Regions from separate parts of the Paenibacillus sp. 37 genome, predicted to be linked through region 3. Evidence: riboswitches for the same ligand, from Rfam matches in the RefSeq annotation. Region 3 holds a riboswitch; each other region holds the start of a gene.
The links. Region 3 has a riboswitch for thiamine pyrophosphate ahead of F0220_RS04615 (ABC transporter ATP-binding protein). Riboswitches for the same ligand answer to the same signal wherever they lie in the genome.
Positions count from the first base shown of each region.

Region 1: linked by a shared signal. The riboswitch ahead of F0220_RS17740 (thiamine phosphate synthase) and the one ahead of F0220_RS04615 (ABC transporter ATP-binding protein) in region 3 are both predicted to bind thiamine pyrophosphate.
Region 2: linked by a shared signal. The riboswitch ahead of tenA (thiaminase II) and the one ahead of F0220_RS04615 (ABC transporter ATP-binding protein) in region 3 are both predicted to bind thiamine pyrophosphate.

Region 1 is NZ_CP043761.1:4,146,477-4,157,605, reverse strand. It holds gene F0220_RS17780 (CpaE/TadZ family protein) at 1-228, shown strand, start outside; gene F0220_RS17775 (ATPase, T2SS/T4P/T4SS family) at 236-2,062, shown strand; gene F0220_RS17770 (hypothetical protein) at 2,052-4,118, shown strand; gene F0220_RS17765 (hypothetical protein) at 4,181-4,666, shown strand; gene F0220_RS17760 (hypothetical protein) at 4,683-5,081, shown strand; gene F0220_RS17755 (hypothetical protein) at 5,078-5,629, shown strand; gene F0220_RS17750 (hypothetical protein) at 5,616-6,599, shown strand; gene F0220_RS17745 (ABC-F family ATP-binding cassette domain-containing protein) at 6,738-8,288, shown strand; TPP riboswitch at 8,364-8,473, shown strand; gene F0220_RS17740 (thiamine phosphate synthase) at 8,699-9,361, shown strand; gene thiO (glycine oxidase ThiO) at 9,379-10,551, shown strand; gene thiS (sulfur carrier protein ThiS) at 10,548-10,751, shown strand; gene F0220_RS17725 (thiazole synthase) at 10,754-11,129, shown strand, end outside.
Region 2 is NZ_CP043761.1:3,728,431-3,739,559, forward strand. It holds gene F0220_RS15975 (methyl-accepting chemotaxis protein) at 1-1,051, opposite strand, end outside; gene F0220_RS32920 (hypothetical protein) at 1,519-1,656, shown strand; gene F0220_RS32925 (LysR substrate-binding domain-containing protein) at 1,634-1,912, shown strand; gene F0220_RS15985 (VOC family protein) at 2,061-2,465, opposite strand; gene F0220_RS15990 (ABC-F family ATP-binding cassette domain-containing protein) at 2,773-4,512, shown strand; gene F0220_RS32505 (hypothetical protein) at 4,583-4,966, opposite strand; gene F0220_RS16000 (endo-1,4-beta-xylanase) at 5,454-8,126, shown strand; TPP riboswitch at 8,334-8,431, shown strand; gene tenA (thiaminase II) at 8,544-9,206, shown strand; gene F0220_RS16010 (CD3324 family protein) at 9,539-9,805, shown strand; gene F0220_RS16015 (nucleotidyltransferase domain-containing protein) at 9,962-11,044, shown strand.
Region 3 is NZ_CP043761.1:1,017,831-1,028,959, reverse strand. It holds gene F0220_RS04625 (radical SAM/SPASM domain-containing protein) at 89-964, opposite strand; gene F0220_RS04620 (aspartate/glutamate racemase family protein) at 1,096-1,794, opposite strand; TPP riboswitch at 2,080-2,182, shown strand; gene F0220_RS04615 (ABC transporter ATP-binding protein) at 2,360-3,127, shown strand; gene F0220_RS04610 (ABC transporter permease) at 3,114-3,926, shown strand; gene F0220_RS04605 (ABC transporter substrate-binding protein) at 4,081-5,154, shown strand; gene thiM (hydroxyethylthiazole kinase) at 6,139-6,951, shown strand; gene thiD (bifunctional hydroxymethylpyrimidine kinase/phosphomethylpyrimidine kinase) at 6,948-7,760, shown strand; gene thiE (thiamine phosphate synthase) at 7,760-8,425, shown strand; gene F0220_RS04585 (MerR family transcriptional regulator) at 8,733-9,476, shown strand; gene F0220_RS04580 (hypothetical protein) at 10,038-10,520, opposite strand; gene F0220_RS04575 (deoxynucleoside kinase) at 10,849-11,129, opposite strand, start outside.

The sequences.
Region 1 (11,129 bases), 3.1 Mb from region 3:
CGCCAGTTCAGATACAAAGGCACGATATCTGCGATACCGTACACAACCGGATACCTGGATGCAATGAATCGGCGAGATGTTGCTAGATATTTGCAGTTGGAAAGTTTGACTGAGGATAAGGATATTCGTAAAGGGAGTTTTGCTGCAAGCATGAGCGAACTCGCTCGCCTGATTATGGACGGTGCAGGTATGCGCACAGTTCTGAAGAGGCTGGAAAGGGGAGCCTGAACCTCCGATGCTCTGGAATACCATATGGATAAGTTTGATTTTGATTCTGTGCCTGACTTATATCTGGTTCAAGTATAGAACGTTTCTTCGTGAAAAGAATGCTCGTGTTCCTGAACAGGAATCTTTCACGATTGACATGTTGATTGAGAAGGTGAAGAACTCACTTCATGAGCTTAGTCATAGTCAGCTCGCGGATGCGGGTCTGCATGAAGAAGAATATCGTCGAAGAATTAATCAACGTGCCGAGATGAGAAAAGCACTGAAGGGCTGTGTCTCAGGCAGTATCAGCGACAAAACGTATGTCAAAAATCTGATAGGGGATCTCCTGACCCGAAGCATAGGGCTGAACAAATCCAATGTAGATGAAGTTATTTTGTTTGCAGAACCAGATTTGTTGACGATTCAGGACCGATTCGAAATTGTGTTTTATCTGTACCGACAGCAATTCGGTGTGGATGCACTCTCCCGAATGATTGATACCTACGATCTGGGAAGGCTGAGAATGGAGGAAGGTACGGAGGACGGAGGGAGTTATTATATTTCCGAGGAAGACATTCACTATGTTTTCGAGTGCGAATATCGAGAGCTTGGATTCAGAGAAAAGACGGATATCATCGTGCAACGTATCTATCAGCATTATAAAGGATTCTCGGTTGTTGATGAGATAAGGGACCAACGTATTGACGGCGTTAGTGGTGGTGTTAGCGGTATGCTTGATGCTGTTCATAATATGGGACTTCGAAAACCGGCATCATGGAATGATTTGCTGGATCAGGGACTGGAGGATGCTACACATGTAGAACCGCTTAGCGGCATGGAAAGTGTCTGGATTTTCTATAAAGGTAAGTCCATTCATCTATCCTTTCTGTCCTTCGGCAGTATTCGTGAACTGAAAAGGGTATGCCAGAATATATACAAATACAATTATCCCGGACAGTTGTCGGAAGCAAGTGGCTACAAGGTGAACGAGATGAAAGACGGCTCCCGTGTCGTAGTTGTTAGACCTCCTTTCGCAGAATCGTGGGCGTTCTTCGTTAGGAAGTTCGATATCCCGAATGCTTCACTTGAACAGTTGATTACGGGTAACAACGCAGATCTGCCAATTATATTGCTTCAATATTTGATGAAAGGAAGTCGGATCACAGCTGTAACCGGAGCACAGGGTTCTGGCAAAACGACGCTGCTTATGGCTATGGTCAAACACATCTATGCATCGTACACCCTTCGGGTGCAGGAGATGGCGTTTGAACTTCAATTAAGACGGATCTATAGCCGACGTAATATTTTGAGTTTCCGAGAGACTGAACACATTTCAGGTCAACAAGGGCTTGATTTGCAGAAAAAAACGGATGGTACCGTCAATATTCTCGGTGAAGTTGCGAGTGATGAGGTGGCCGCATGGATGATTCAAATGTCTCAGGTTGCCAGTCTGTTCACCCTGTTTACCCACCATGCCAAAACGTTTCGTGATCTGGTCTTCTCCCTCCGTAATTCCTTGCTCAAGACAGGTATGTTCCAGCATGAGCATATTGCTGAGGAGCAGGTTGTGAGTGTAATTAACTTTGATGTTCATATGAAGAAAGATGCTGAGGGACGAAGATATATCGAACGAATTACGGAGTGTCTTCCTCGTGCGAATCAAGGTGATAGCGTGGAAGAGAGGGCAGGTTTTACATTTCATAATGTTGTGGAGTACAGAGATGGAGAGTATGTTGCAACAGCTCCAATCTCCTCTGGAAGCATGGTGGATATGCGAGAACAGATGACATTACAGGATGCCGAGAAGTTTGAACAGTTTATGAAGCAACACTGGGGTGATCAGCATGACAATTAAATGGATTTTGCTCCTCGTATTAAGTATTTGTGCAGGAGGTTTGCTGATCACACTTCTGGTTTTAAGTATGTTACGTCATAGAGGAGGTGGTTCAACAAGTCAATCCGGCGTGATTTTTGCTCCTAGCGGGAAGGGATTTAAGGGACTGGGATCAATCTTGTTGCAGTCCTACCGTCTTGGAATGAAAGTGCCACTGCTATCAGCTTATATTCTACAGGTGCAGAAACGTATTTCATTCCGCCATGTTGGGGATGAGCCTTCACTTCGCAGGCTGACGATGACAGTGGTTCTGATTATTCTTGGAGGTTATGGAGGCATAAGTGTCATTCTGTTTCTTCTGCAGCCGGGTATCGCTTTTGTAATACTTTCCGTACTCTGTGCTGTGGTACTAAACAGCCTGGTATTGGATATGTGCCTCAGTCGTATGGAAAAAAGGTTGCTGGTGCAGATGTTGGATCTCTTTGCAGATGTAAGGCATCGGTATCACCAGCATGGCATGGTTGAGGAAGCGCTCTATGAAGCCGCTGAAGCAGGTACGGGAGAAGCAGCAGAACAAGTAAGACTGATCTACGAAGCTCTAACTTCTCCAGATCCGAATGAAGCACTTGAGCGTTATTATGAAGTGGCTCCCAACCGTTTTCTCAAAGGATTCGCCGGCGTTTCCTATATGGTCATGGAGTTTGGGGATAAGGACAGAGCACAAGGCTCTATTTATCTTAAAGGACTGGGTAACCTGACTCAGGAGATTCATCTGGAGATTTTGCGGCGTGATAAATTGGATTACCTGCTCAAAGGACTTAATATCATCGCGCTCGCTCCGGTATTATTCACCGCTCCGATCGAACGCTGGGCCAGAGTCAGTTTTCCAACGATGGATGAATTTTATCGCAGCAAAATTGGTTTTATTACCAAAATATCAATCTATGTCATCATCATCCTTGCTTATTTGCTTCTGCAAAGGCTCCAGCAATACGATGAGACACCTTACCGGTCAGGGCATAAGCATTCATGGTTGGATCAGTTTCTGTACAGGCAGACCTTCATACGGAAATTGGCGATGTTGTTTGCAGCGAAACCTGGCAGTGCACAGTACAGTCAAACGATACGGCTCATGAGGGAGAGCAGCTCAGAGTTGAAATACGAATGGTTTGCCATTCGACGAGTGATGTTATTCGCAGGTTGTTTGGTCCTTACAATGGGTTGCATCTTGCTGTTGCACCAGGTTGAACGGAACCACATCTTGTATGATCCGATCCGAGATGATCGAATGTTTGGTGCAATGGCTGAAGCGGATCTCAGGAAAGCTGAGGAAAAAACAGCGTTAGATCAATCCGTGTTGGCAAGTGTAGAAATGAACCGAGGAGCTACATACGAAGAAGTCTCCAAAGCATTACAGCAGTTATCTCCAGTTCAGTTAGACCATGATGCCCAGAATGAGACCATCACGCGCATTATGCAGAAACTTGAGGTGTATAACAAACAATATGTACGCTGGTGGGAGATGATTATAGCCATTCTTATGGGTGTAACAGGGTATTACATGCCTGTATGGCTCATGTTATTTCAACGGAAAATGCGAAGGTTGGATATGCGACATGAAATCTATCAATTCCAGACAGTGATATCCATTTTGCGTGAGATGGACCGAATGTCCGTCGAGGAGATATTGGAATGGCTTAATCGATTTGCCGTCATTTTCAAGCGTCCGCTGCAAAAATGTTTGTTGCATTTTGAACATGGTCCAGAGCTTGCACTTGAACAATTAAAGGAAGAGGCGGGCTTGCCCGAGTTCCAGCGACTGGTTGATAAATTACAGCTTGCCCTTGGCAAAATCTCAATACGTGAAGCCTTCGATGATCTTGAGAGCATGATGGCATTCTATTTTGAACAACGAAAGCAAGAGTACAGCAAGATGATTGATGTCAAAGCATCATGGGGGAGAACCATCGGATTTACTCCTATGTATGCCCTAATCTTTTTGTACCTTGTCATTCCATTGGTTGGTATGAGCTTCTTGCAGATGAACATTTATTATGAACAAATTCAGAAACTTTAGCACAATTCATCTGTGTGACAGTCTGAAATAATTTAATAACTTATAACTTGGGAGGATTTATCATGAACAATGCATCAAGCGCTTTAAAGGTGGCGGCAGGGATATTCTTAACAATCGCTTTGATCACAATTGTAGTTCTGTTGTTTATTTCGGCTCAGGAGGCAACCAAGACGGCCCAGAACAATTTTGCTGATATCCAGACCGAGTTGTCTCAGGCTGCATTTACCGTGTATGACGGAACAACCATCAGTGGATCACAGGTAACGAATGCGTTGCGTAAATATGCGGACAAGGATCAGTTCGGTATTCAAGTCATTACAGGTAAAAATAAAGGGGGTCAATGGTACGGCAATCAATTGAACATTTCACAGGATCTCAATAATGCGGACTACGGCTCGGTTATTGCTCCTGACGATAAAGTGGGGATTATTAACCAGACCATGAGTGAAAAGGACAATCAATATGTCAATCCAAGTGGTAAATTCAAAGCCATTATCGTAAAAGACCGATCCAACGTGGTAAGAGGGCTGATCTTCCAGCAATCCTGACAGGAGTTGGTTTAACATGTCCCGGAATACACAGCATCTCATGTTGTTTTGTACGGCGGTTGTCCTGTTTGTGACAGCCTGCCTGTACGGGCAACAGAATGTTAAGATTTTATCAGCTTCATTGAATGACAGAGTACGGACAACAGCAGGTATGGAAGGTCGGCTGGCAACAACACTGCATACCACCAATCCGTATCAGTATAGTGGTGCGGAAGTGTTGCATACTGTGAGACAGATGACAGGCACTAGCATTCCTGTGGAGGTAGATGGGACATCGTATGTGATCGATCCACTTGTCAGCAAAACAGCGACTATTCCTGTCCAGCTCGATGCTACCTACAGACCGGAGTTTATACGAAATGAAACTGGAGAACTGCTCAAGATTGTTTTTTTGAAGGAGGCCAGTATGAATTGATTAATGCCGCATCCAAGCTGCTTGCCGTATTGCTCGCAGTCCTTCTGCTCTATGTGTATCCAGCTGCTGAAACAGCCGATCGGCAGGATGATATAACACGTATGACGGCTGTTCAGAATGTAACACGTTTTGTTGATGCTGTCCGCACGAAAGGATATATCTCACCTCGAATGTTGACTGAGTTTGAGGAGCAACTGGCACAGACGGGCAATCTGTATGAGGTGTCGATGGAACATTTACATAAAAAATATGTACCTCATTATACGGACCCGATGGACAATAACAGTTTTAACGGGACCTATGAGGTAGTGCAGGATGGATATTATGCAGCTCAGATTCGAGAAAGACTATTCCCATCCTCAGGGGTGATACCGGTTGATGATCCCGGCCGAAGATATACGATGATGACAGGGGATTTTTTCACCGTGACGCTCCAGAATACAAATCGTACACCTTCCATGCTCATTCGTGAATGGTTGAGTGGCACGGCTCAGGCTTCAGCAGTATTTGTAACATACGGAGGTATGGTCCTCAATGAAGATTACTGAGCTATCCATTGTATTTGTGCTGATCTTCTTCCCGCTCTTCTGGATCATCTCACTCCATACCCAAGATGCCGAAGAGGCTCAATATCTTGGCCAACGATACAGATCTGCACTTCAAACTGCAGTCATGGATGCAGGTGCAGTCATGCATCAGAATGAGAAACAAAATGATGAAGCAGGTTATGATTCAACCAAGTTTGTTAAAGCGGACAAGGAGCTTGCCTTGTTGACATTTACGCAGACGATGGCTTTGAATATGGGGATTCAGGATGATCCCGCAGCTATTCGAAACATGTTTAATTACATTCCTGCCGTGGTTATTCTGGATTATGATGGATATTATATGTTGTCCACAGAAACAGAGATGACGGGTCACCGTGAAGATTCTTTCAGGCAAGTGTGGAGTCCCAAGAAACCTTATACATATTCAGATTCTGATGGTAACAGTATTAACTTTACAATGGACGACTACGTACATGCTTTTGACGCAAGCGCAGGGAAATGGATTGAGGGATTCCAAAAAGAACTGGCTTCAACCACACAGATTCCTTTAATTCAGAATACCAGCGTATTTGAGCAAGTTAGACAAAGCCGGATTGTGACTACTGTTCAGGGTGATCTGGCTGATGTGATTAACCGCCATAATGAGTTTGCCAGAAAGAACGGTATTTCCTATACGTTTACGATGCCCCTGATTGCGCAGGAAGATTGGTACAACTCCATTAACGATACAGGGATTATGGCCTTTGTCCAAGGTATAGGTGTGGGTGACCAGAAGATCAACAATTACGCAATTGGTGGAGGCAGACTTGTGAAGAAAACCGCCATCGTAGGTGGGGTAGATCCTTTAACGGGTATCAAGTACTACTATCCCTCCACATGTGGTAATGGTTACCGTGCTGAAGAGGTGTTTACAGACGCAAGACAAGCAGCTACACAGGGCTATTTCGAATATAAATGCTCTAATCGTTAGGGTAGCCTGCATGACAAAATCATGTAAGAGGTTCCTGAACTGTTTACATTACTTTCAGAAAAGACGGGACCTGTGCTAGAATAGGGTTTCGGAACAATAACAAAAGTAATGTCTAATAGATAGGAGCAACCTCATCTTATGAGTTTATTGTCAGTAGAGAACGTAAGTCACAATTTTGGAGATCGCACGTTATTTAAAAATGTATCGTTTCGTTTACTTGCCGGAGAGCGCGTAGGACTTGTTGGTGCCAATGGTGTGGGTAAATCAACATTAATGAACATCCTTACCGGTAAATTGCTTAAAGATAGTGGAAAAGTGGAATGGACACCTAAGGTCCGTTATGGATATCTGGATCAGCACACGAAGCTTACGCCAGGCAAAACCATTCGTGACGTCCTTAAGGATGCATTCCTTCCGTTGCTTGAATTGGAAAAAGAAATGATGAATATTACGGACCAGATGGCAGATGCAGATCCAGATAAGCTGGAGCAGTTGCTGGAAGAGATGGGCGATATTCAGGAACAACTGGAACAGGGCGACTTTTATCTGATTGACGTAAAAGTGGAAGAGATGGCCAATGGTCTTGGTTTGTCCGCAATTGGTCTTGATCGAGATGTCGCAGCTCTAAGTGGTGGACAACGTACCAAGGTGCTTCTTGCCAAGCTTTTGCTCGAGAAACCTACAGCGCTTTTGCTGGATGAGCCGACCAACTATCTGGATGTAGAACACATTGAATGGTTGTCACGTTACCTGAAGGACTACCCGCACGCGTTCCTCTTAATCTCCCATGACACGGAATTCATGAATGAAGTCGTAAATGTCATTTATCATTTGGAATTTGCCAAATTAACGAGATATGCAGCGAACTATAACAAGTTCCTCGAGATGGCTGATATGAATAAAGCCCAGCATATTGATGCATACGAGAAGCAGCAAGAGTACATCAAGAAACAGGAAGATTTCATTCAGCGTAACAAGGCACGTGCTTCAACTTCAGGTCGAGCGAAGAGCCGGGAGAAACAGCTGGACAGAATTGAACGTATTGATCGTCCGGATGAAGCAGCTAAACCAACGTTCAAATTCAAGGATGCCCGCGCGAGCAGCAAAACGGTCTTTGAGGGCATTGATTTTGAAATTGGATATACGTATCCTTTGCTGCCCAAAATGACGATGACAATTGAACGTGGTGAGAAAATTGCCATCGTAGGTTGTAATGGTGTGGGTAAATCGACACTGCTGAAAACTATCCTAGGCAAAATATCTCCACTCAGTGGAAAGACCTTTTTGGGAGATTATCTCGAAACGGCCTATTTTGAGCAGGAAGTTCGTGCTGGAAATATCACGCCTATCGAGGACGTCTGGAATGAGTTTTCACATTTGACCCAGAATGAGGTCCGGGGTCATCTCGCTCGCTGTGGGTTGAAAAATGAGCACATTACCCGTCCGCTTAACATGCTGAGTGGTGGAGAACAAGCCAAGGTTCGTTTATGCAAACTTTTGATGCGTGAAAGCAACTGGATTTTATTCGATGAGCCGACAAACCATCTCGATGTCACAGCCAAAGCGGAGTTGCAGCGTGCTTTGCAAGAATTCAAGGGAACGGTGTTACTTGTATCTCATGAACCTGATTTCTACGAGGGTTGGGTTACCAAAACATGGAATGTCGAAGAATGGTCTGAGAAAAACTAGAAGATTCAAGACCATGTTTAACAGAAATGACGGTGACAAAAAAATCCGTCTATGGTAACATAGGCTACAACTTCATATGAACACTAGGGGGGCCGCACGATGCGGCTGAGATGGAAGAATGCGATTCCGGACCCTTTGCACCTGATCTGGATCATACCAGCGTAGGGAAGTGGCGAGCGCGTTTCAGTGAATGACGTGAGCAACGGCAATTCGAAAGGATTTCAACCGTCTGCTTAACGAATTGAAACATGCAGTTGCGTGTATAACGTTAAGGCTATAAGGTCTATAGCTTTATTACACGAAATGAACTGTATGCTTCAGTCAGTCATCTGGTCCTATAATTAACACGCAGCCACTCCCCTACGGGAGTGGCTTTTTTGTGTTTTCATAGCATTCACGCCTGGAAGGAGATGAACAGTACGGTAATTTCTCATGAACGTGTACACGGATCATTTGAACTGCATGTTGTATCTACGGGTGTAGGGAATCAAGCATCTTTTGTAAAAGCTGCAAAGGACGTTTGGCCATGGGTGGACTACATCCATATACGAGAGAAACAACTCTCATGGCAACAAAAGATCGGTTGGGCTGAAAGTCTGCGTGGTGTTGGCGTTCCATCTTGTCGCATCGTTATCAATGGTTCAGAACTGCCACCACAGAATGACATCTATGGCGGTGTACATTGGGGGCAAGAGGCTATACGTAACTACAACCCTGCTGTTATAAGCAATGTCCAGCGAATTCGTCTGGGTGTATCTGTTCATTCAATCGATGAGGCAAAAATCGCTGAAGAACGGGGAGCCGATTACCTTTTCTTCGGGCATGTCTACTCAACCAACAGTAAGCCTGATCTTGAACCAAGAGGATTATATGCTCTGGCTGAAGTGTGCTCTGGTGTCTCCATTCCTGTCATGGGGATTGGGGGAATCAAACCGGGAAACATTCACGCTATTCGCTCTGCAGGCGCACAGGGAGTTGCTGTGATCTCGAATGTATGGGCGAGCGTTTCCCCGGATCGGGCGGCTGCATTATTAAGGCAGGGTATCGTTGCTACAGAAGGTCTGAGCCGCTGAATCAAGGAGATGAGAGGATGAAAAAGATCATTACTGATAGACCGGATAAGATTCATGCAGAAACGATTATTGTAGGCGGAGGCGTTGTTGGATGTGCCATCGCATATGAGCTTGCTTCCCGTGGACAGGATGTGCTGTTGCTGGAGCGTTCGGCGATTGCAGGAGGCACTTCTTGCGCGGCGGCTGGAATGCTGGCGGCAGATAGTGAGGATTTTGCTCATCCTTTGATGGCTAAGCTCGCCAGGCAGAGTAGACAGTTACTTATCGAACAACAGGTGCTAATGGCTACACTCAGTGAGGTAGAGACTGGCCTGCAACGCCAGGGATTCCTAACTCCTTTTCGTTCATACAGTGAATTAAGTAGGTATAAGGACAATCGGAAGTCTGCGTTGTCTGCTTCTACTGATGAGGTATGGTGGGATCGTTCCGTTGTGCAACAGGAGGCATCATGGCTCAACAGAGATACGTATGGAGCCTATTACAGACCTTACGAGAGTGAAATTCTTCCAATCCATCTAACGAAGGCATACGCCGAATCCGCTCAAGCATTGGGAGCACGGGTTATGGAGGACATACAGGATATACGTGTGCAAGCAAACGAACACGGCGTTCAGGGGATCACCACATCGATCGGTGAGATGAAATGCAAACATGTCATTATAGCGGCTGGATTACAGAGTGAAGAGTTGATGAGACATGTAAATCTGAGCTTGCCTGTGTGGTCGGTGAAAGGTGAAATAGCTGCCGTTCAGTTCTCAGATGAACATGCAGGGTACAGACCTGACAGAACGGTTTATGCAGAGGATATCTATATTGTTCCCAAAGCCAATGGCGAAGTTTGGCTTGGGGCAACCAGTCTGCCAGGCAGAACGGATTTGAACGTTTCTGTACAGGGTGTTCAAAAGCTGCTAACAGCGGCTACCCACTGGGTGCCTGGGATGAAGGAAGCGCAATTTATACGAGCGTGGGCAGGCGTAAGACCAGCAACTCCAGATGGATTGCCTTATATAGGTGCTTGCAAGAGTATACCCGGGCTGTTCGCCGCCTTTGGGCATTACCGCAACGGTATCTTGCTTAGTGCGATAACAGGCAGGCTTATCGCTGAGTTGCTCGCTGGCAAAATCTCAGAAGAACTCGGAATTGAGGCGCTGAGTCCGGAGCGATTGAACAGAAAGGGAGTGGTGCAGTGAATATCATCGTTAATGGTCAACGGATGGAGATTGAAGACAGATTGAATCGTGTGGATAAACTGCTTAAATCTTTTGATCTGCAAGTCAAGACTGTAGTTGTAGAGCTGAACAAGCATATTTTAACCCGTGAGTATCATGAAACGACGGCATTAAGAGAAGGCGATCGAATTGAGATTGTACATTTTGTAGGAGGCGGTTGATGATGTTGAACATTGGTAAATATACGTTTGAGTCCAGATTGTTGCTCGGAACAGGCAAGTTTTCGGATCTGGAAGTGCAAAGTCAGGCTGTGGAAGCATCTGAAACGGAAGTTTTGACTTTTGCTGTTCGTCGTCTGAATTTGGAGGAACGTAATCAGAAGCATTTCCTGGATACGTTGGATCTGGACAAATACACACTTCTTCCGAATACGGCAGGGGCTTCCACTGCGGAAGAGGCGGTGCGGATTGCCGAGCTTGCGCGGGCTTCAGGACTTTGTGATATGATAAAAGTTGAAGTCATCGGAGATGGAATGACGTTACTCCCAGATCCAATTGAAACGTACAAGGCTTGCGAAATTTTGCTTGAAAATGGCTTCA
Region 2 (11,129 bases), 2.7 Mb from region 3:
AAGTATAAGTAAACTGTTTCACATATGAACCTACTTCATCCATTATTTTGCTCAGATTCTCTGAATGCTGGACGGAGTGTTCTGTCTCTTCAGCCTGTTTCATTGAACCTATGGCAATTTCCTCAATCGCTCTGGAAAGTTCTTCGCTTTGACGCTGGTTTGTCTGAGCGGTTTCCGAAATATCTTTTGATGACTGTTGTAATGTATCTGAACCTTGCTGTATTCCCATCAGAATGTTCGTCAATTGGGCAACCATGATGTTAATCAAATCACTGATGTCACCGAGTTGATCATTGGTCATATGTGTGGATACGACTTTGAGATTCCCATCAGCAACCTGTTCGAGGCTTGACTTAATATCGCGTACTTGTCTAAGAATACCTCGTACTACGAATAACATCATGATCAAAGAAAGAATCAGTACAATCACAAAAATCGGGATTATGGTCGAATATGCATTATTCAGAGATGTCGCGGAGACTTGATTCACTGCTCCAGCAGAAATATCAATGCCCAGATAGCCAATGACAATACCTTGCGAATCCTTGATTGGTGTAAAGGAGGACAATAGCTGTCCCCAAGTTGGATCATCTACAATGCCTGTTGTGACGACTTCACCGCGTAACAAGCGTTCCTGAATCTGGGGATTAAATTCCATTGGAGTCGCGTAAGGGCTATATTCCGTATCGTCCCAATCAGCTCCATCTACGGTGTAGAACCACCCGTCTGAAGTTTTGTTATACATATAAACATACAAGGCTCCCGATTGAAGCCTAACTTTAACGAGTTCGTCCCTAAGACTTTTATATTCGTTGCTCTCCTCTGAAGCAGTAGAAGATAATGTCTTAATTAATTCCGACTCCTGACCTAGTTGAGAGGCGGTATTCACAGCCAGCTGCTGATTGTTATGCTGCATGGTCATTAATGATGCATTTTCACTGGAGTCGATGGTGGCCCATATGATTAGACCGCCCATAGCCAGTAGCGGAACCAGAATAATCAAATACAGTTTGAACCTTAAATCCATCTTTTTTTTGCGAGTCTGACTCACGTACGGTTCCCCCTTGGATGTAATAAAGTAAATATGGTTATTCGTATAACCCCATACTATTTATCGTAATATTGGAGGGGGAAATGAAGACTAACACTAAATTTGTATATACATATACGTAGGAGAATATGATCATTTGTGCTACCAGTGCACTAAACCCGAATGTAGAAGTTACGTCTTGCATCAAGAAACGTTGTCATTACCAAAAAAGCTCCACCAGCTTTGGGAATGGCATGTAGACAAGCATGAGGGATATCCTGGACAAACCTCTTTGCATAAGCGAGGGGCTGCCATCATCTTCCTCTCCCCATAGAACTTGAACAGGAACCTTCAGCTCGGGTAAATCTGTTCTATTGAATTCAGTATATTTTGCATTATAGTGAGCTACTTACCCTTTATTTGATCGAATTGATAAGCGGGTTATTTTAACGGAGACTGGGAAAAAATTGTTGCTACATGCCCAAAAAATGCTTGAGCTGTATCATATGATTAAGGAAGTGACTGCTGCACAATGGGAATTAACAGGTAATATCGTGATCAGTATTGGGGAAACGTTGTTGATCTATCGTTTTCCACCTACTATTGAAGAGTTCAAAATGCATTGAAGAGTATCAGATCGGGATTACTTCCAATATTGAATTCTGGAGTATTGAAGCTGTGAAACAGTCGATATTGAGCGGTATGGGCATATCCTTGTTACCTCGAATTACGGTAGAGAGGGAACTGAAGGAAGAACAACTTTCAGGTCAGCAGTACAAACAGAATCTAGCTACGCAGTTGTTATATCCCAAAAACAAGTGGATCTCTCCCCAAGTGGAAGCTTTTATCGAGATCGTTAGAAATCATGCCTCCCTATGGTAAGAAATGAGAAGAGTGTCTTCTGTTAATTTCCCGTTAAAATACTTCTTCCGCTTTAGACAAAAATGAAGAGACTATAGCTCATCACTATGGTCTCTTTCTGCTGGTCATAAAGATTAACAAAAAAGTGCCTGCTCATTTCAACTGTCCTTTATACTCTACCATTGAACCGTTGGATTGCTTCCTCGGTCATCGGCGTGAAGAGATTAACCAGATTACCGTCAGGATCGCGAAACAGCACAGCACGATTCCCCCACGGCATTGTGGTAGGTTCCTTTACCCACTCATCGACAAACGGCTTCAAACGCTCGTATTCGGCATCAACATCGTGGACGTGGAACTCAATAATGACAGTACGATTGTTGGCCGCCACAGCGGAACCAGCGCCAAATAGTTGCACCGTCTGGGAGTGGCCGATCGCTAGAGTGCACGATGGCATAACGAGTTCGGCAAAGACAGGTGCAGGGCGTTCTGCTGAAACACCCATAATTTTCTCATAGAACTCGACGAGACGATCCACGTCATCAGTAATGATGCGCACAGAAGCAAAATTCACGAGATATCATCCTTCCTATAATAAGTAATACATTTTGGATCAAAAACACTTCGTATTTACTTCTACTCCTTTACAATTGCTTACTCCAACTATACAAATACACTACTGACAACAGTATGTCAGTAGTGTTTTATGAAGAAACCACCGTCCACTAGCCATCATTCTATAGAAAGTATTAGAGTTTTAAAGTGAGGGTACTTGCTAAAAATCGATTGTACTTGGTGGTAAACAGTGTTACTCTAAAAGTCTGTGTTCGACAATATATTCAACACTAGCCACCAATTTAGTTATAAAGAAAGGTAACACTATGATAAAAGTTGAAAACTTATCCTTCTCATTTCCACAAAAGGAACTATATAAAAACATTTCATTTACGTTTGAAGAGGCACAACATTGTGCTTTTATCGGAACAAGCGGCAGTGGAAAAAGTACATTGATCGATATCCTGATGGATCCGGAACGATATTTGTTCGAGGGCAAGTTAGAGATAGACCCCGATTGCAGAATTGGGTATGTGAGTCAGTTTTTGCAAGTAGACAAAACAAAAGAAATGACCGTTTTTGAATATATCGCAGAAGAATTCATCAAGATACAAGATGAAATTACAGCAATTTATGCGGAGATGGCCACCACATCGGATATGGATTCCCTGATGGAAAAGCTTCAATTGGCTTTGGATGCCTTCGAAGCGATGGATGGGGACAATTTCGAAAAAAACATCAATAAACAGTTAAACCTTGCCAACCTCATGAAGCTCAAAGATCTTAGTATATCCGCCGTAAGCGGCGGGGAATTCAAACTTATTCAAGTGATGAAGGAAATGCTGAATCGTCCAGACTTCATGATTATGGACGAACCCGATGTATTTTTAGACTTTGAAAACTTGAACGCGCTTAAAAAATTGATTAACACCCACAAGGGAATGCTGCTCGTTGTTACGCACAACCGTTATCTGTTGAATCATTGTTTCAACAAAATCATACACCTCGAAAACACAGAGCTCCAGGAGTTTGACGGGCGATATATCGATTATAACTTCTCGCTGCTTCAGACTAAAATTGAGCTGCAAGAAATCGCAGTTGCTGAAGCTGAAGAAATTGAGAGATATGATCATATCATCGACAATCTTAGAGAGATCGCCACGTATAATTCAGAAGCCTCCAGAGGCAGAGCGTTAAAAGCCAGAGTCAAGTTTCAAGAGAGATTGGAAGCACGTCGAATAAAAGAGCCATTTGTCGATATCAAACAGCCAAATATCCGTTTTGGAATTGATAAGGAAATGGAAGACACCGTTGTGGTTAACGTCAATAACTATAGCGTTTCCTTTGACGAGTTGCTTTTGGAAAATGTGAACTTTGAGATCAAATCAACAGATAAAGTAGCCCTGATCGGTCCTAACGGTACCGGGAAAACGACTTTACTCCGAGAAATCTTCAAAAATAATCAGGATTTCATTGAAATCAATACTGATGTTAACGTGGCTTATTTATCTCAGGTTCAAGGCGAAATGCTAAAAGATTCGAATACCATACTAAATGAATTCATAGATGCTGGTTTTCAAACTTATGACGAGATTAGATCGTATCTTCCAAACTATGGCTTTGAAGGAGAAATCCTTGATCAAAAGATTGAATCGTTATCTGGCGGAGAAAAAAACATGCTTCAATTGGCTAAAGTTTCTGCCAGTCAAGCCAACGTATTGCTCCTAGACGAACCGACAAGCCATCTGGACATCTATACACAAATTGCTTTGGAGAAAGCAATTGAAGACTACAAAGGTGCGATTATCATGATTTCTCATGATTTCTATTCTGTTGTAAATGGTATGGATTATGTTTTAATTATCGAGGACAAAACGATTAGTAAAATGAGTATAGAAGAATTCAGACAGATGATTTATGCGAGTCATTTTGATGAAAACTATCTAGAAAATGAACAAAAGAAAAAGTCTGTCGAAATGAAAATTGAATTGGCTTTAAAAGATACTAATTTTGAACTTGCAAAGAGTTTGGTTGATGAACTAGAAGAGCTGATTAAGTTGCTTTAGACAAGGTGAATATTGCATAAATCTAAATCCCCCTGAATGTGGATTACTCCTCATTCAGGGGGATTTACTTCTAGAAACAGCTAAACGAGCTGATTCGCTGCAGATCAATGCCGGTGTATAGCCAGAAGAAGCCATTCCAACGGAAGCCAGCCACCGAATTTCTACCTACAAATACCGGGTACATCCAGAAGCCGGGACCACGATCCGGCCAAATATATGTGTAGCGAAACAGACAGCCGGATATGGCTCTTGGATCTACCGCATATAACGAAGCGGGTTGCTGTGGAATGAATGATGGTGGCGGTCCGGTGGGTGCCTGCACGCCTTGTGGTCCGCCGCCTCCACCCCCGGGGAACGATGGCGGACCAGGAAATCCGCCGGGTCCTCCTGGTCCTCCGGGACCCCCAGGTCCGCCAAAGCCTCCACCAGGTCCAAAAGGAGGTAAAAATGTCATATCACATCACTCCTGTTCATTAGTCTAATGTATTGTATGTAGGCAATTGAGCAGGGGAATGGGTGGAAGCCTATAGAAGGCCGCTAAAAATCAAGTCGAATCAAGTAAATTAAATTGCAGAAAAATGTCGAATAAAGTGATTGCTAACTAATTTATTATAACGAATTGAATATTAGCAGTGTTTGGCTGTTACTAGTAAAGCAGGCATGACCAAAATGATTTTGCATTTACCTTATGTGAGTAGGGGAAGGCATATCGTTTTGGTCTTTTTTATATCCAAATCGGATTCAGGCAAAAATAACGGACCAAAGCAAAAACAGAGTTGGATTTCCAGCTTCCTAAACTCACACGAGATTACCAAATGATAACTTTTTATTATAATTATTGGAAATTTGTTATGTGTAAGCGCTATCCAAAGAACTATAATCTATTTATCTGGATGTTAATCCGTTCAGAATAATTAGATCAAATCTAGAGGAGGAATTGTATGAAACGGTTAGGTCGATGGAATATAACAGCCTTGGTTCTTGTGCTGGTACTCGCCATGCTTCCATTTTCGAATGTCTCACATGCAGCCAAGGCAGTTACGGAAGTGGAGGGAGGTCATTTGAGCACAAACTTTGAAGACGGTACACTTCAGGGATGGACTCCACGTACAGGTAACGAAAGGCTGACAGTGACACAACAGGAAGCACACGAAGGTCAGTCCAGTATGCTGGTCGCCAACCGTGAGCGTTCCTATCATGGACCGATGTTATCGATGAAGGATCTGCTTAAGCGTAACCAAGAGTACGAAATTGCGGCATATGTAAGACTTACCCAGGAGCCCACCACGGATCAAACACTACAGCTCACCACATATAAAAAAACAACTGCCGAAAGCTGGAACCCGATCGGCAGCGTGAAGATTGCCAAAACAGAATGGAATACATGGCACAAGATCACCGGAAAATTTCAGTATAGCGATGATCCCACTGAATTGAATTTGTTCATCGAAACACCCTACATCTCTGAAGATAGCGTAGATACGTTATCGTTCTATGTGGATGATGTATCATTTACTCTGGCCGAGCAACTGGAGATCGAAGAAGGGATTCAGTCTCTGGAGGACCTGTATCAAGATGATTTCCCCATTGGTGCAGCGGTGTATCGCTGGCAGTTGGAAGGCGCATATGGTCAACTGCTCACAAAACACTTTAACAGCTTGACCGCAACCTATGAGATGAAACCGAAGTACATGTCTCCTTCCGAAGGTGTTTATGAGTTCGAGGCAGCCGATCAATATGTTCAGTTCGCCGAGGAACATGGTATGGGCGTACGCGCACATGCGTTGTTGTGGCATATTGATGCTGCAGAGTGGATGTTCAAGGATCCTCAGGGTAACCCTGCGAGTCGAGAATTAATACTTGCCCGGATTCAGGATTACGTTGAAACCGTCATGACCCGATACAAAGGTAAGATCTATGCCTGGGATGTGGTAAACGAGGCGATTGCGGATAGCAATGGTGATGCCAACGGTTTACGTAAAAGTCCCTTTTATGAACTAATCGGTCCGGATTACATTGAGAAAACCTATGAATTCGCCCGTGCAGCCGATCCGGATGCCAAATTATACTACAACGAATACTTCACGGAAATCCCTGAGAAAAGAGAGCATATGTATCGGTTGGTCAAACGACTGAAAGAGAAAGGGCTCATTGATGGTGTGGGTTTGCAATCCCACTATAACCTGGAATCCCCGCCCATCAAGGAAATTGAAAAAACGATCAACATGTTCGCCGAACTTGGATTGGATATTCAGATCACGGAACTGGATGTGGATAGCGGAATTCCATTTGGTGAAGAGATGTCCGATGAAGTTGCGGTAAAGCAGGCGTATCGATATAAGGAACTGTTGGATTTGTACAAAAAACACAAAGATCACATTTCTTCAGTTACCTTATGGGGACTCCAAGATGAGAAGTCTTACAACAACCAGGCTATGCTGTTTGATTCAGCCCTGAAGGCCAAAAAAGCATACTGGGGACTCGTGGATGAATCCAGCTTGCCTGTGTTGACACAGAGAGCCGTCTCACTTTCGGGTAAACCGGATATCAAAAAACAGTCACAAGATCCGCTCTGGAACAAAGCGGTGTCTACTCCACTGAAGGGTGATTCTTCAGGATCAGCTAGTTTCCGCACCTTATGGGATCAAAGTAACCTATATATCCTTGTGGATGTTCAGGATGCGAAGGCAGACGTGAATGACAGAGTAGAACTCTTTGTTGATCTCAATAATGGCAAGACCACCTCATATGAAGCAGATGACCGACACGTAATCATTAAGCGGTCGGGTAAAGCTGAGGGCGCGGAGCAACGTTCATATCGTGTACGTGAGACAAAAGCCGGATATCAGGTTGAATTGTCCATTCCATGGGGTGGTATCCAAGTCGGATCAGAATATGAAGCCGGCTTGGATATCCGTGTGACTGATGGCGGTGCAAGTGGGACACAACCTTATAATCCACTGTACTGGAATGATCGAACACAATCACAGGAGCAAGATACAAGCAAATACGGCGTGATTCAACTTGCTCCTATGCCCAAATCAGCACAAGCTGTGCAAGGGATTGTTCAGATTGATGGGAAGAAAGACGCCCTATGGAATAAGGCTGTACCATTTGAAGTAAAACGGTTGAACCAGAGCGAAGGTGCAGAGGCAGTGGCTCGCGCAATGTGGTCAGGTGAGTATCTATACCTGCTGATCGACGTCACTGATCCAAACATCATTACAGACAGCATTAACCCATGGGATCAGGATTCGGTTGAGATTTTCCTGGACGAGAATCACCAGCGCACACCGTATTTTCAATATGATGATGCCCAGTTCAGAATCAGTGCAGACAATGTGGGAACCTTTGCAGGGGGGGCCTCACCCGGACGCCTTGTAAGTGCTGTGAAGAAAACAAATCAAGGATATCTCGTAGAAGCCAGAATCCAATTACATTCACTGACACCCAAAGCAGGAAATGTTCTCGGTTTCGAGCTTCAAATTAATGACAACCAGGGCGGAGGTAAGCAGAACGTAGCCAAGTGGAATGATATGACCAATGAGAGCTGGAGAAACACTTCCCAGTACGGAATAATCACTTTTGTTGGAAAGAACAAACTCGGGCATTAAACCATCGGCAGTAATTGCAAGAATAGAAACCATCATAACAGTGGCTAAAACTCAACCATTGTTGTGATGGTTTTCATCGTTTACATAAGTCACCGAAGGGTGATAAGGGGCGATACAATCTGCCTTGACTATATTTAACAGCCCTTGATATACTAAATGGATGTTATTTTCTCTTTTATGGGGATAAGAAAGTTATCAACTACATACAACCGTTTGCGAGGGAGCCTTAACCGGCTGAGAGGGTGTTAAACCGACCTTACCTGATTTGGATAATGCCAACGTAGGGATGCAACGATGAAACGCTGACTTGGGTAGCTCATGCGAACCCCCTTGTTTTAGTGTATTTGTCTGCGAAACATCCATAGGATGTTTCGTTTTTTTGTTTTTAAATACGTACATTATGAATTGGAGGAACATATGTTGACTATTTCAGAGAGACTGTATCAGGCAGCACAGCCCGTGTGGAAGGAATGTCTCGAGCATCCCTTTGTTAAAGGAATCGGAGATGGTTCCTTACCGGTCGAACAATTTCGTTATTATTTGCTGCAAGACTACTTGTACCTGTATGATTATGCCCGTGTATTTGCACTAGGTATCGTCAAGTCGCACGATCCCAAATTGATGCAGTTTTTTAGTAAAAACGTAGATAACATCTTGAATGGCGAAATGAAAATTCATCGTTCTTATATGGAGCGATTAGGAATTACAGAGGATCATGTTTTTCAGGTAAAACCTGCACTGAAAAATGCAGCTTACACTAACTATATGCTCTCTGTTTCCCATGCGGGTGGCATAGCAGAAGTACTTGTATCCATTCTGGCCTGCTCATGGAGTTATGCAGAGATTGGTCAAGTCCTTGCTCAAAAACCAGGTGCAGCTGAGCATCCTTTTTACGGAGAGTGGATCACAGGATATGCTTCCTCTGAATACAACAACAGCAATCAATCCCTTGTGACGTTAACGGATAAACTATTAGAAGGCTGTAGCGAGGGAACGTACCAACGGATGGAGGATATTTTCGTGATGTGCAGTCGTTTTGAGCTTGATTTTTGGGAGATGTCATGGGGGCTGGAGCCTTGAGTTCAATGTTAGTTAATTCAATTAGAGAGCAGCTAATCAAGATGAGTACAGCGAATAATCAGAACGTGTCAGCCCAAAAAGAGATGATTAAACATTTCAACAACAAGCCCTGATATAATAAGCAAATAGCAACTATCTATTTTCTATGGAGGTGAGGCTATTGAAAACAATCGGGGTAGGGTTCTTACATGCACGGCTCTATGCAAAGCCAGTGAAGGATATGGCAATGCTTTGCATAGAGCCCGGGAATAATCACATTGCCAACGACGAATCGTAATATTCTACTAACTGGCTTTGCACCTTATTGATCTATTAAATAAGGAGTGAGGCCCATGAAATATTCAAAAGCCGAGTCTATTTTTCCGGAAGAATTGTTACGGATCATTCAAGAATACGTTCAAGGGGAATTGGTTTATATCCCAAAACCCAAAGAGGCGCACCTAAAATGGGGCGAGAAAACAGAGAGCAAGAGTAGGGTCTCTGCTCGAAACGCTGAGATCAAATCCTTATTCTGCAATGGAGTCAGGATAGAGGAGTTGGCGGGTCGGTATTTCTTGTCCTGCGAAAGCATAAAGAAAATAGTCTATACAAAGAACTAATGAAATCCGCTATCTCGTCATTTCGACGGTTTAGCGGATTTTGTGCAAAGATGACTTAAATCAACTTATACATAGTAACCGCACCTCTAAATCGATAGACTCAAGTTAAGGTTGTTGTGATGAAGGACGGCCGGATCATACAAAGAGGTGTAACGAATGAACGAAATCATAAAGAAGAAGCTGCTGGACAAAAATGAACTGCTCATTAACATGGTGATTGAACGCGTAAAAAGAGATTTTCTAGAGGATATCGCCATTATTGGGCTTACTGGTTCATTTAGCACCGGTGACTTTCACGAGAAGAGCGATCTTGATTTAGTTATCATAAATAATACAGAAAAGGGATGGGAAATATCCGATTGCTTCATCTTGGATGACGTTGGATATGATATCTATTGCACGCCATGGGATTCAAGAATACAAGAGCAATCCACCTTGGAGAGTTCCAACGTATCCAGCCTAACCGACCTAAAAATACTCTACTATGCAACGCCTGAGGATTTGGAAAAATTGAACGAGTTCCAGCAAAAAGCTCTTGATGCACTTGCGAATCCGATAGGAGAAGCGTGTCTTAATCGGGCAAATAAATGGATCGATCTGGCTAAGCAAGCATACAGCAATACGATGCTTGGTGAAGATATCGGTTCAGTGCGATATGCATCTGCTGGGGTTCTGTACAATCTAGTCAATGCCTTGGTGAGTATGAATAACACGTGCATTAAACGAGGGATCAAGCGATATTTGGAAGAGATACGTTCGTTTCGTTATGTTCCGGATGATCTCGAATCCTTATGCATGTCAATCATCGAAGCTCATACCATTGAAGATATTCGAAAAACATCTTTTAATATGTTGAATAGCGTTACGAGGTTACATAGCACGATGTGTGATAACTTCATTGTTAAACCGGTTCCGACCTTTGATAATCTTGGAGGAACATACGAAGAACTGTGGTGCAACTACCGCAATAAAATTTTGAACAGTGTTACAACGAACGATGCTTCCTACGTCTTTCTTTCGGCCTTTGGAGCACATGAGTATCTTGATGAAATGGCCACGGAGAAAGGCACCAAGAAATATGAACTTATGCAATACTTTGATGCAAGCAATTTACCAGTTATGAAAGAGAAGCTCCTTGAAGTGATGGATGAATATCTAGAAGAGTATGATAAGGTCGGCAGAGAAGTCGAACGTTATACAACCTTTGAGCAACTATATGCCCATTATATGAATCAATGACCTTACGTTCCAGCTAGTAATAAGTCCGGGAATTGAACACAAGGAAAAAATCCTTTTACAATGATTGTCAGTACGTTTATAATAC
Region 3 (11,129 bases):
ACTTGAATCCCCGATAACAAAGAAAGACCACTACATTTGTCTCCAAATGTGTGATCTTGAATGGCTTCTGGCTTGCTGATATAAGATATCAGGCTCCGAATCTCTGACGATAACCGCACTTTCGACACAACTCTTCCACAGCTTCGCGCCTGGAGAAGCCATATACCAGATTGTTCGCTCGCTCACCCTCAATAATCTCCGAGAATGACTTCTCGTGCACATTACCAAGGTTAATGACACCCTCACCATCAAGACAGCATGGAACCACCGTTCCATCTACAAGCACAGCTGCCTGACCACGCAATGCATGGCAGAAGCCTTTGCCGTCATCTTCAGGTGCATCCAGACTCGGCCACTGGAACTCATGGTCCTGATTCAGGTATACATTCGGGGCAATTTTGACCCCGCTGCCTGGAACTACTTTTTCCTCAATTCGGAAGTCCAGATTGAACTCACGTTCCAATACTTCAAGGGTCTCCCGATTTCGATTCATCTGAGCATTTGTGAAGTTATCCTGCGTCAGATTCCACAACCGGAATGAGATGATGACATTGTGCTTCACCGCTTCGTGAACAAAAGACAGAATGTTGCTCAGGTATCCGTCACGGTCGGTCGAACCTTCATGCCCATCGAAGCTGTGCAGGGAGAAATTCATCTGCCGCAGCGCCGGTTTGCCAAGCAATTTATGCTGAGTCTTGGGCAATAGTGTACCATTCGTTGTAATGTTCACCTTGAGTCCCTTCTCATGTGCGGAATCGAGCAACAGATCTATTTTGGGATGCAACAAGGGTTCACCTTTGACATGTAGATAAATATGATTGGTGTGTGGTTTAACTTGTTCCAGTATATTGTTGAAGACTTCAGGGTCAATGAATCCTTTGGCACGCTGCGTCTGTGGACAGAAGCTGCAAGCCAGATTGCAGATACTCGTGATCTCAATATATACTTTTTTGAACGTTTTCAACTCGGGTCCCCATTCTGCCTAGGAGGGAGAACAATCCCACCTGCATTTTGTGATCCGGCCTATACGGGCCATCCCTATTATATCGGGTTCATGAGCCAAGGTAAATCAGAGAACTGGTTTATCTGGTTGTGTCAAAATGATTTGGCTAGTGCCAAATGAACAGATTCAATCGCATGAATACGTGTTGTATCAAATAATGGAACTTCTGAATCCTCTACTTTTACTAATAATCCAATTTCGGTGCAACCTAATATGATCCCCTCAGCTCCATCATCAACTAGCCTTTGGATCACCATTTTATAATAATCCCTTGATAAGGGCTCAATTTTCCCTAAACATAATTCCTCATATATTATTTTATTGATAACTTTTCTATCCTCTTCATTCGGTATCAAAACCTTAATACCATTCAATTCAATTCGTTTTTTATAAAAGTCTTGTTCCATCGTATATTTAGTGCCAAGTAAACCAACCGTACTTATTTTGGACTTATGAATTTGATTTGCTGTTGAATCAGCAATATGTACAATGGGTAAACGCACTTTTTCTTCAATATGTTTAATCACTTTATGCATCGTATTTGTACAAATTACAATCATTTCTGCTCCTGCCTTTTCCAAAGACTGAGCAGCATTCCCTAATAATTCACCAGCACTTTCCCAATCACCTTCAGCTTGATAACGCTCGATTTCTTCAAAATCCACGCTATATAAAATGCATTTGGCTGAATGCAATCCTCCCAATTTATTTTTCACTTCTTCATTAATAATTCGATAATATTCTAACGATGACTCCCAGCTCATTCCACCAATAAGACCAATCGTTTTCATATACACTCTCCCTTCCATTTAATACATTCCGAAAGCAGTATATAGAAATTTAATAGATATTGTACCGTATCTATCTGATTAAATAAACCTGCCCCAGTAAGAGGAATAGAGGGATCTGGAGCAATTCCGGCAACGGATTATTGCTTCTACCCGAATGATCTGGCTGTACAATCCAAATAATCTGACCGGAACCATTTTCAGATCAGTACTCACATTCTTTCCAAGCGCCCCCTTTACATTCCACTTGCATGTGATATATGCTGAACACACAACTGCATATCTTGAACATTGCACTAGGGGAGCCTTACGGCTGAGACGAATCGAATGATTCGGACCCTTTGAACCTGATCTGGATCATACCAGCGGAGGGAAGTGGAGCGGCCTTTCAGTAAGCGGATTTTTTCATGTTGATGATGAAATTTAATGTGAATTGAACTTACAGACCCACTCATTTCTCCGGAAATGGGTGGGTCTTTTTCGCGTTCTGCGGGCAGATCAGAAGGTGTAATTAAAGATCCCGTAGTTTGAAGTTGAATTTGGAATAACAAGGGGGGGACAAAACGAGATGGATAATAACATAACCATTCACAACATGAGCTACGCTTTCCCGGGAAAAAGGGATTCCCCCGTGCTCTCCAATGTGTCGATGCGTGTAGCCAACGGCGAATTCGTCTCGCTTATCGGCTCCAGCGGCTCCGGTAAAAGCACCCTTTTCAAGCTGCTGGCAGGCTTGCTTGAGCCAACCCATGGAACCATAGAAATTCCTTGGGTCCCTGAAGGAAAGCGACTGGGGCAGGTGGCCTATATGCCACAAAAGGACCTCCTGTTATCCTGGCGAACCGTCATGGAGAATTGCATGCTCCCCGCTGAACTTGCTCCAGAGCGGCAGGATAAGGGGAGAATTCGCGCGGACATTCTGGCTGGGCTCGACAGATTTGGCCTATCCGGCTACGCGCATGCTTACCCAGACGAGCTATCGGGTGGCATGCGCCAGCGTGTCGCGCTGCTTCGTACTTTGCTGACAGGTGGCCAACTCATGCTGCTGGATGAACCATTCGGCGCACTCGATGCCTTAACCAAACGGGAGATGCATCGCTGGTTGTTGGAACTGTGGGAGGGCTTTGGCAAAACCGTGTTGTTCATTACGCATGACATTGAAGAGGCGCTGCTGCTCAGTGATCGGATTATCCTGTTAACTCCGGGGCGCCAAGGCCAACAGCTACAGGATTTGACGGTACCTTTGCCACGTCCAAGACATTCGGACATGATCTATGAACCGGCGCTCGTTCAGATGAGACGACGACTGGAGGAACAATTGCATGCGAGAAGGTAACTTGGGAGACTGCATGAAGGATAGCGTAAGGCGTTGGCTTGCCCGTTATGGTCTGTTTCTTTGGCTCCTGCTCTTGTTGCTTGTCTTCTGGGAGTGGATTGTGCGTATGGGATGGGTGCCCTCCTTCATCATTCCAGCCCCAACGGCGATTGCCAGCTCCCTGTATGAGCATCGCTACCTCCTGCTGGCTACACATCTGCCTGCTACCTTGATGGAGGTTATTGTTGGTTTTGGCTTGTCCATAGTGACTGGAATTACGCTAGCGACAGGAATGCATATGAACCGATCGATTGAAAAGGCCTTGTATCCCTTCATCGTGATCAGTCAAACCATACCACTGATTGCCCTGTCCCCTGTATTCATCCTGTGGTTTGGTTATACCTTGTGGAGCAAAGTCGCCGTGGTGTTCCTGATCGCCTTCTTCCCCATTGTGGTCAGCACCTACGATGGACTTCGCCAAGGCGATCCAGAACAGCGTGAACTGCTGCTCACCATGGGCGCCAGCAAGTGGGATATTTTTTGCAAACTCCAGGTTTCACTTGCCCTTCCCTCTTTTTTCTCGGGGCTAAAGATGTCTGTGGTGTACTGCGTGGTTGGTGCAACGATTGGCGAATGGCTCGGTGGCAGCAAAGGTCTCGGATACTTCAGCCGCCGTATGTCCAGCAACATGAACACGGACGCGATGTTTGCCGCTATTGTGCTGTTATCCCTGCTTGGGATCGTTTTGTTTATATTGATTGCCTGGCTGGAGAAACGGTTTAACACACGCCGTCATGGAGGCAAAAGAAAGAACGGATAATCTTGGAGAGTGAACCCGATTTAATGATAGGAAGTATGATTTCCAAACACTTTTTTCACATATCATCAGTTATGTTTCAATCATCACGTTGTCCGTTAACATCCTGCTGTTCTTCTCCTACAAACCTTAAACAATGAAATGAGGAACTTCCATTATGAATAATAAAGGCATACACTCCCTGCTTCCCATCATGCTCATTAGCCTTTTGCTGATAGTCAGTGGATGCAGCACCACGAATACCAGCAGTAACACGCCAACAACAGACTCTGCAACCAATGCACAACAAACAGACAAGTCTGCAACCGAACCAGCATCAGACGCCAAAGATAAACTGTCCATCATGCTCGACTGGTACCCGAATGCAGTACACTCCTTCATCTATGTGGCTCAGGAAAAAGGGTACTTCGCAGACCAAGGTCTGGATGTCGAAATTCAGATGCCTGCGGATACCAATGATTCACTCAAACTTGTTGCTGCCGGTAAAATTGATCTGGCCTTAAGCTACCAGCCCCAAATCTTGCTCGCGCGTGGCGAGAACATTCCTGTACGATCTATTGCTGCTGTTGTTCGGCACCCGCTTGTTCATCTATTGACCGAAGCCAATGGCAACGTGAGTTCACCCAAAGATCTTGACGGAAAAACTGTCGGGTATTCTTCAATTCCGCTGTATGAAGCGATGGTTCGTACGATGATCAGCCACGATGGTGGCAACCCAGATAACATGAATCTGGTCGACGTTGGATTCGATCTGATTCCTTCACTGGCTTCCGGACAGGCGGATGCGATTATGGGTGGTTTTATTAACCATGAACAATTGATTTTGGAGAAAGAAGGACATTCCATGAAATCAATTAACCCCGTCGATTATGGCGTACCTGATTATTATGAACTGGTCCTGACTGCGAGTGAAGCTGGCATTCAAGCAAAAAAAGAACAGCTTACCCGGTTCGTCAAAGCGGTCCAGGAAGGACAAAAATATGTGACTGAGCATCCAGAAGAAGCCTTGAATATTCTGCTCGCTCATGAGAATCAAACGTCTCCGCTTGACCCGGATGTCGAAACCAAAAGCCTTACTATTCTACTGCCACTTATGAATGAAGAAGGCCAACCGTTTGGTCGGCAGGAAATGGAATCATGGGAGAATGTACGTGCTTGGCTCGTTGAACAGGATCTGATTCCTGAATCGGTGAAAGCCGAGGATGCTTTTATTAATCTGCAAGGAGAGTAAATAAAGGAGAGCAACGTGAATAAAGGAAAAGTAACTGGACCTTGGACACAAACAGAATGAAAGCAAGGGGTTAAAAACAAATTTTAGCAAAATATAGGATCGGATGCATGAAGGTTTGTGAAATGGAATAGCCCTGAAGCAAGCATCGAAGGATCAGAATTTATAACAAGCCTAAGTGGCTTGATGTGCATCAGAGCAGCTTGATATGCGTTTTGGTGGCTTGTTGGTATGAATTTGGTATGAACATTAGCGCATATCTTCAAACCTTCCGGGAGCTAGCTCCTTAATGTGCTTGGAGTAGAGCATGCAGCGAGCGCTAACGAATCTGAGGCGTCCTATTCAGGGATTTGGAGCGGTTGCAGAAATCTAAAGAACCTGAAGCATGTTATATCAGAATAAATAGCTGTTTGCAGCGTTTTGGTCAGGAGATTCTGGGATAACGTGTCTGATGTTCCTTACATTTCAAAAGGAGGAGCTGACAGCCACATAAGACGTCCTGTGTTCTTTAGAAACATCGTCTGACCAGTCGTGCCCCAATCAGTTGGGTATCGACCAGCCTGGACTTCAAGACACTGGTTAGACGCTAACATCCATCACACTATCTCTTGCCTGAGTTTGGAGAAAGACCCGGGTTCACTTTCTGTATTTTGTATCGTTTCGTTTTGTACTGTTTCGTATTTGTACGGTTGTCTATCTGCGAATTTACATTTTATATGAATCTACCTTTTAGCTATTTCAATCAAGGCTAGATATCGATCAGAATGATTCAATTTGTCTATATCCTGTTACAAAAAATCCCTTTTTAGTGAGTTATGAAACTAATTTAGATTTTACGTTTCTGCTTTTCTCGCATTAATGCATCTAGCTGTTGTTAGACTCTGCGCCCCAACTCAACAAGGAGACTCATATTCTATTATTCTGCTGAGTGACTCCAGATATCGGACTTCCGCCGATGGGGTTACTTCATAACAAGGAGGAAATTATATGTCTTATCTGGAACGTGTTCGTACGCAAAATCCGCTGGTACACAATATTACCAACCTTGTCGTTGCTCCTTTTACAGCCAATGGTCTGCTCGCACTGGGTGCATCCCCTTTTATGGCCTATGCCCATGAAGAGGTCGCTGATGTCGCCAAGATGTCAGGAGCCGTGGTACTCAACATTGGTACACTCGATGACAAAGTCGTTCAGGCGATCCGTCTGGCAGGCCAATCGGCTAATGCGTATCACGTGCCTGTGGTGCTTGATCCGGTTGGAGCTGGCGCGACCACCTATCGTACAGAAACCGTGCAGATGCTCGTTCGTGAGATTCGCCTCACGGTGCTGCGCGGCAATGTGGCGGAAGTTGCCAATGTCATCGGTGAGAGCTGGAGCATTAAAGGTGTGGACGCAGGATCAGGTGAAGGTGACCGGATTGGAATTGCGGAGCGGGCATCTCATAAACTTGGCTGTGTTGTGGTCATTACCGGAAAAGAAGATATCATTACTGATGGACAATCCACATTCCTTACGAGTAATGGTCATGCCCTGCTAACTCAGGTCACAGGTGCTGGCTGTCTTCTCAGTTCGGTGATTGGTGCTTTTACAGCCATAGCGGAATCAGGAGCCGATCTTATAGGCAGTGTTGTTGAAGCGCTCGCGTTTTATGGTGTAGCAGCTGAACTGGCGGCAGAGCGGACAGCTCATCAGGGGCCGGGCAGCTTCCAGATTGAATTGTTGAATCAACTGGCACAAGTAACACCAGACCTCTTGGCAGAACGCGCACAAATCCGTCAAATCCGTGGAGGTGCAATATGAGCATTGCTCAAGCGCTAACCATTGCAGGTTCTGATAACGGGGGCGGTGCAGGAATTCAGGCTGATTTGAAAACATTCCAGGAGCTTGGCGCATACGGCATGACCGTTATCACCGCTATTGCTGCCCAAAATACCACAGGTGTGCAGGGCGTTTTTCCCATCCCTTACGATGGCATTGCCCAGCAATTGGACTCGACGGGTGAAGACTTTCAACCAACCGCAACGAAGACCGGCATGTTATATAGTGCCGAAATTATTCGTCTAGTGGCTGAGAAATGGCAGCATTACCGTTGGTCTAATCTGGTCATCGACCCTGTGATGGTCGCCAAAGGCGGTGCCCCTCTGCTCCAGCAGGAAGCTGTACAAGCGCTGGTTACGGAGCTGCTGCCCCATGCCCTGATCACAACACCCAATATTCCGGAAGCGGAACTGCTTACCGAGATGTCTATCACAAATCTGAGTCAGCGGGAAGAAGCCGCAAGACGGATTGTACAGATGGGATCAACGTATGCTTTGGTCAAAGGTGGTCATGATGAAGGAAGTGGTATGATCGTTGATGTGCTCTACGATGGGCAGTCTTTTCATTATCTGGAGAATGTTCGTGTAGTAACACGTCATACACACGGAACAGGATGCACGTACTCTGCGGCCATTACTGCAGAGTTAGCCAAGGGTTCACCTGTTCTGGCTGCCGTTACGACCGCGCGAGCATTCATTCAGGCAGCCATCGAAGATGAGCTGGGGATTGGGGCCGGACATGGGCCGACAAATCATTTTGCATATCAGCGCAGACAGCGGGGTGAGCAGTGATGCGCCCTTGGGATGCAGAAGCGGTACAACGCGCGATGAAGGTGTATTTGGTGATGGGCAGCGTCAATACAACGCAAGACCCTGTGGAAGTGCTGCGCCAGGCCATTGCTGGCGGCATCACGCTGTTCCAGTTCCGTGAAAAGGGAACTGGCGCCTTGGTCGGCGAAGCTCGCATCACGCTTGCGATGCGGCTTCGTGAGGTGTGCAGCCAGCACGGGGTCCCGTTCATCGTGAACGATGATGTGGAGCTGGCTGTAGCGGTGGAGGCCGACGGCGTGCATGTCGGCCAGGAAGATGCGGACGCGGCGCTGGTACGCGCCCGCATTGGAGATGGGCGGATGCTTGGCGTATCCGCCCACTCTGTGGATGAGGCGCGCCGTGCCGTGCAGGCGGGCGCCGACTACCTTGGCGTCGGGCCCATGTACCCGACGCGCTCCAAAGCGGACGCCCACGCTGTGCTGGGCCCCGCAGGGGTGGCGGAACTGCGCGCCGCAGGCATCGCAGTTCCGATTGTAGGTATCGGCGGCGTTACGCCCGATACCACGGCCGCCGTGATGGCGGCTGGAGCCGACGGCGTAGCCGTCATCTCCGCCATCGCGGGCGCGGCCGATGTGCGCGCAGCGGCTGCGCAGTTCGCTGCGGCAGTGCTCGGGATGCAGGCGTAGCCCTGCTCTCCCTGCACTGCCAGCCCCATGGGCTGCACCGAATACATGGTGCGGCCCATAACCGCTCGCTCTCCTCTCCATAACAGAGGAGCCTCACAACACCCTGCGGTGCGGCAGTCTATGTCTTCGACTTAGAAGCGCATCCGCTCCCTGCAGTGACTGGATGATACAATAATTCAGTCACATCTATTCACCAATCCATGATCAAGATGCAGCCTCCATGCTTGCATCTTGTTTTTTCATTTTCAACGGTTGACTCTCACGTAACGTGACACTGTACAATCGATGTTGTAAGGAGGTTTCACACATGGCCATGAAGGTAAAAGAAGTTGCCGAACTTGCCTCGATCAGTGTGCGCACACTGCATCACTATGATGAGATCGGACTATTAACCCCCGACGAAGTGACTTCTGCCGGGTATCGATTATATTCAGATGCCAACCTGGAACGGTTACAGCAGATTTTGTTTTTCAAGGAACTCGACTTCTCTCTGAAGGAGATCAAAAACATTATAAACAACCCCTCCTTCAATCCAGAAGAAGCACTTAATATGCATCGACTTATACTGCTGGAGAAGCGCCGACGCTTGGACCAGATGATTGCTACCATTGATAGAACGGTTTTACACGTGAAAGGAGAAATTAAAATGACAGCCAAAGAACAATTCGAAGGATTTGACTTTAGCGAGAATTCGTATGAACAAGAAGCGCGGGAACGTTGGGGAGACCATGCCGTCGATCACGCAAATCAGAAGCTGCACAGTAAATCAACCACAGATCAGAAGGCTCTATCCGATCAAATGAACAAGATCTACAAACATCTGGCTTCACTTCGTCACACAGAACCAGCATCTGCGGAGGCACAGTCTGGCATCAAAGAGTGGTACACTTGGCTAAACCAAATGGGAAGCTACTCACCTGAAGCCTTCAGAGGGCTTGGTCAGATGTACGTGGACGATGAACGCTTCACGCGTAATATTGATCAGTTTGGCGATGGTTTGGCAGTATTTATGAGAGATGCTATGGCTGTATTTGCTGACCAAAACAAATAATATAGCCCTGTCTTCGATCACATTCAGTATTATTCAACTCTCATTGCTGTCAGATGTGCACTGTAAACGATAGTCTGGAAGTTACCCCCTGTCCTGAAAAGGTAAAATATTCTCGTCATCAGCTTTATTCGCAGTAAATGACCCTTGGGATATTTGAACCTACCTCCTGGGGTGACCACATCTTTCTTGTAATTAACCTTATGAACATCTTGGATATATACTAGGGTTATGTGGTAAGTAATTTAAATCGATCCGAGTTGTTGCAACAGTTATGAGCCATATTCCACCTCCTAACTGGTGGATCACAAAAGGGACGTACGCCCTAAGGCGTATCGTCCCTTTTGTATATGCAAGTAACCCAGCCGCAATGTGAACATGCCTAACTGCTGCTCACTCTGAGTACTTTATAAATATCTTTTAGTGTAGATGCTCTTTACTACGTTTTTCTTCTGCTCCCAGTCCTTCGATATAACCGTTTCCCCAGATGCTTAGGAAGAAGAGGATTAAGTTTCTTCTGTCAAACGTTCTTCATTTTGCTCCCAGCGTCCACCGTCTATCCGATTAAGCTCTTGGCGCGTGATCCGATGAAGATGCATCCGTAGCTAGACTTGTTCTCGCCATCCGGCCAGGAATCTGCCATGCAGACACAATCGCAAGCACGATGAATAACAAATCAATCGGTTGACTGAAGTACTCCTGAAAGGTTTCCACAAACGCACTGATCATCTCGCTATCAAACACAAGTTCCATCACGCTTACATCACCAAACAGTTCGGAAGTAAAATATACGACCGTCAGATATTTCCCCAACAAAATGCCAACAAGCGCAAACAGTACGGCAATAATCTTATGTACCGTCGCAATTTGTTTATTGGAGAACAACACAACTGCGTAGCCCGTGAGTGCTCCAATCAAAATCGCAATTAGTCCCACCTCATACTCGGTCATTGCAGCAATAGCTGCCCATACGATGCCTCCCAGAATGGCTGCAATTAAACCACCAATGATCGGCATACCGATTTTAACTCCTTGTTTCTCTTCCACGTTGTCTTTCCCTCCTGAGTCATGCATATGCTTCTTTTCCAGAATTCACCTTTCCTATGAAACCACAAAAAGACCTATTATTCAACATTTTTCTACTTTTGGTGACCATGTATTTATATAATAGAAAAGATATATTAAGCATCTATTTCCTTATTCGCTCGAATATATCATTTTAGTTTTATCCACAAACATCTCATAATCATTCCCTTGGCACATAAAAAAACATCCCTCCAACAGCATAATTGCCGTAGAAGGGATGTTGTCCATATCTGTATCATAGATATAACCGATGTAACCGAGAAAACTACATTGAAAAGCTCTATCTATCTTACCTTTGTACTTCCTTGGAAGGCTGAATGACAGCTGCAATCTGTGCCAAAATGGCATCCACCGATGCCGGATCATGCACATCATACTCATCAATGTTCAGACGTAGCACAGGGCAAGCCGTAAACTGATCAATCCACACGGAATAGCGCTCGTGCATGTGCTCCCAGTACGAACGATCCGTCTGAATCTCCATCTCACGTCCGCGTTCCGTAATTCGGTTTAAAATCGAAGGCAGACTGCCTTCCAGATAGATCAGCACGTCTGGATGTGGAAAATACG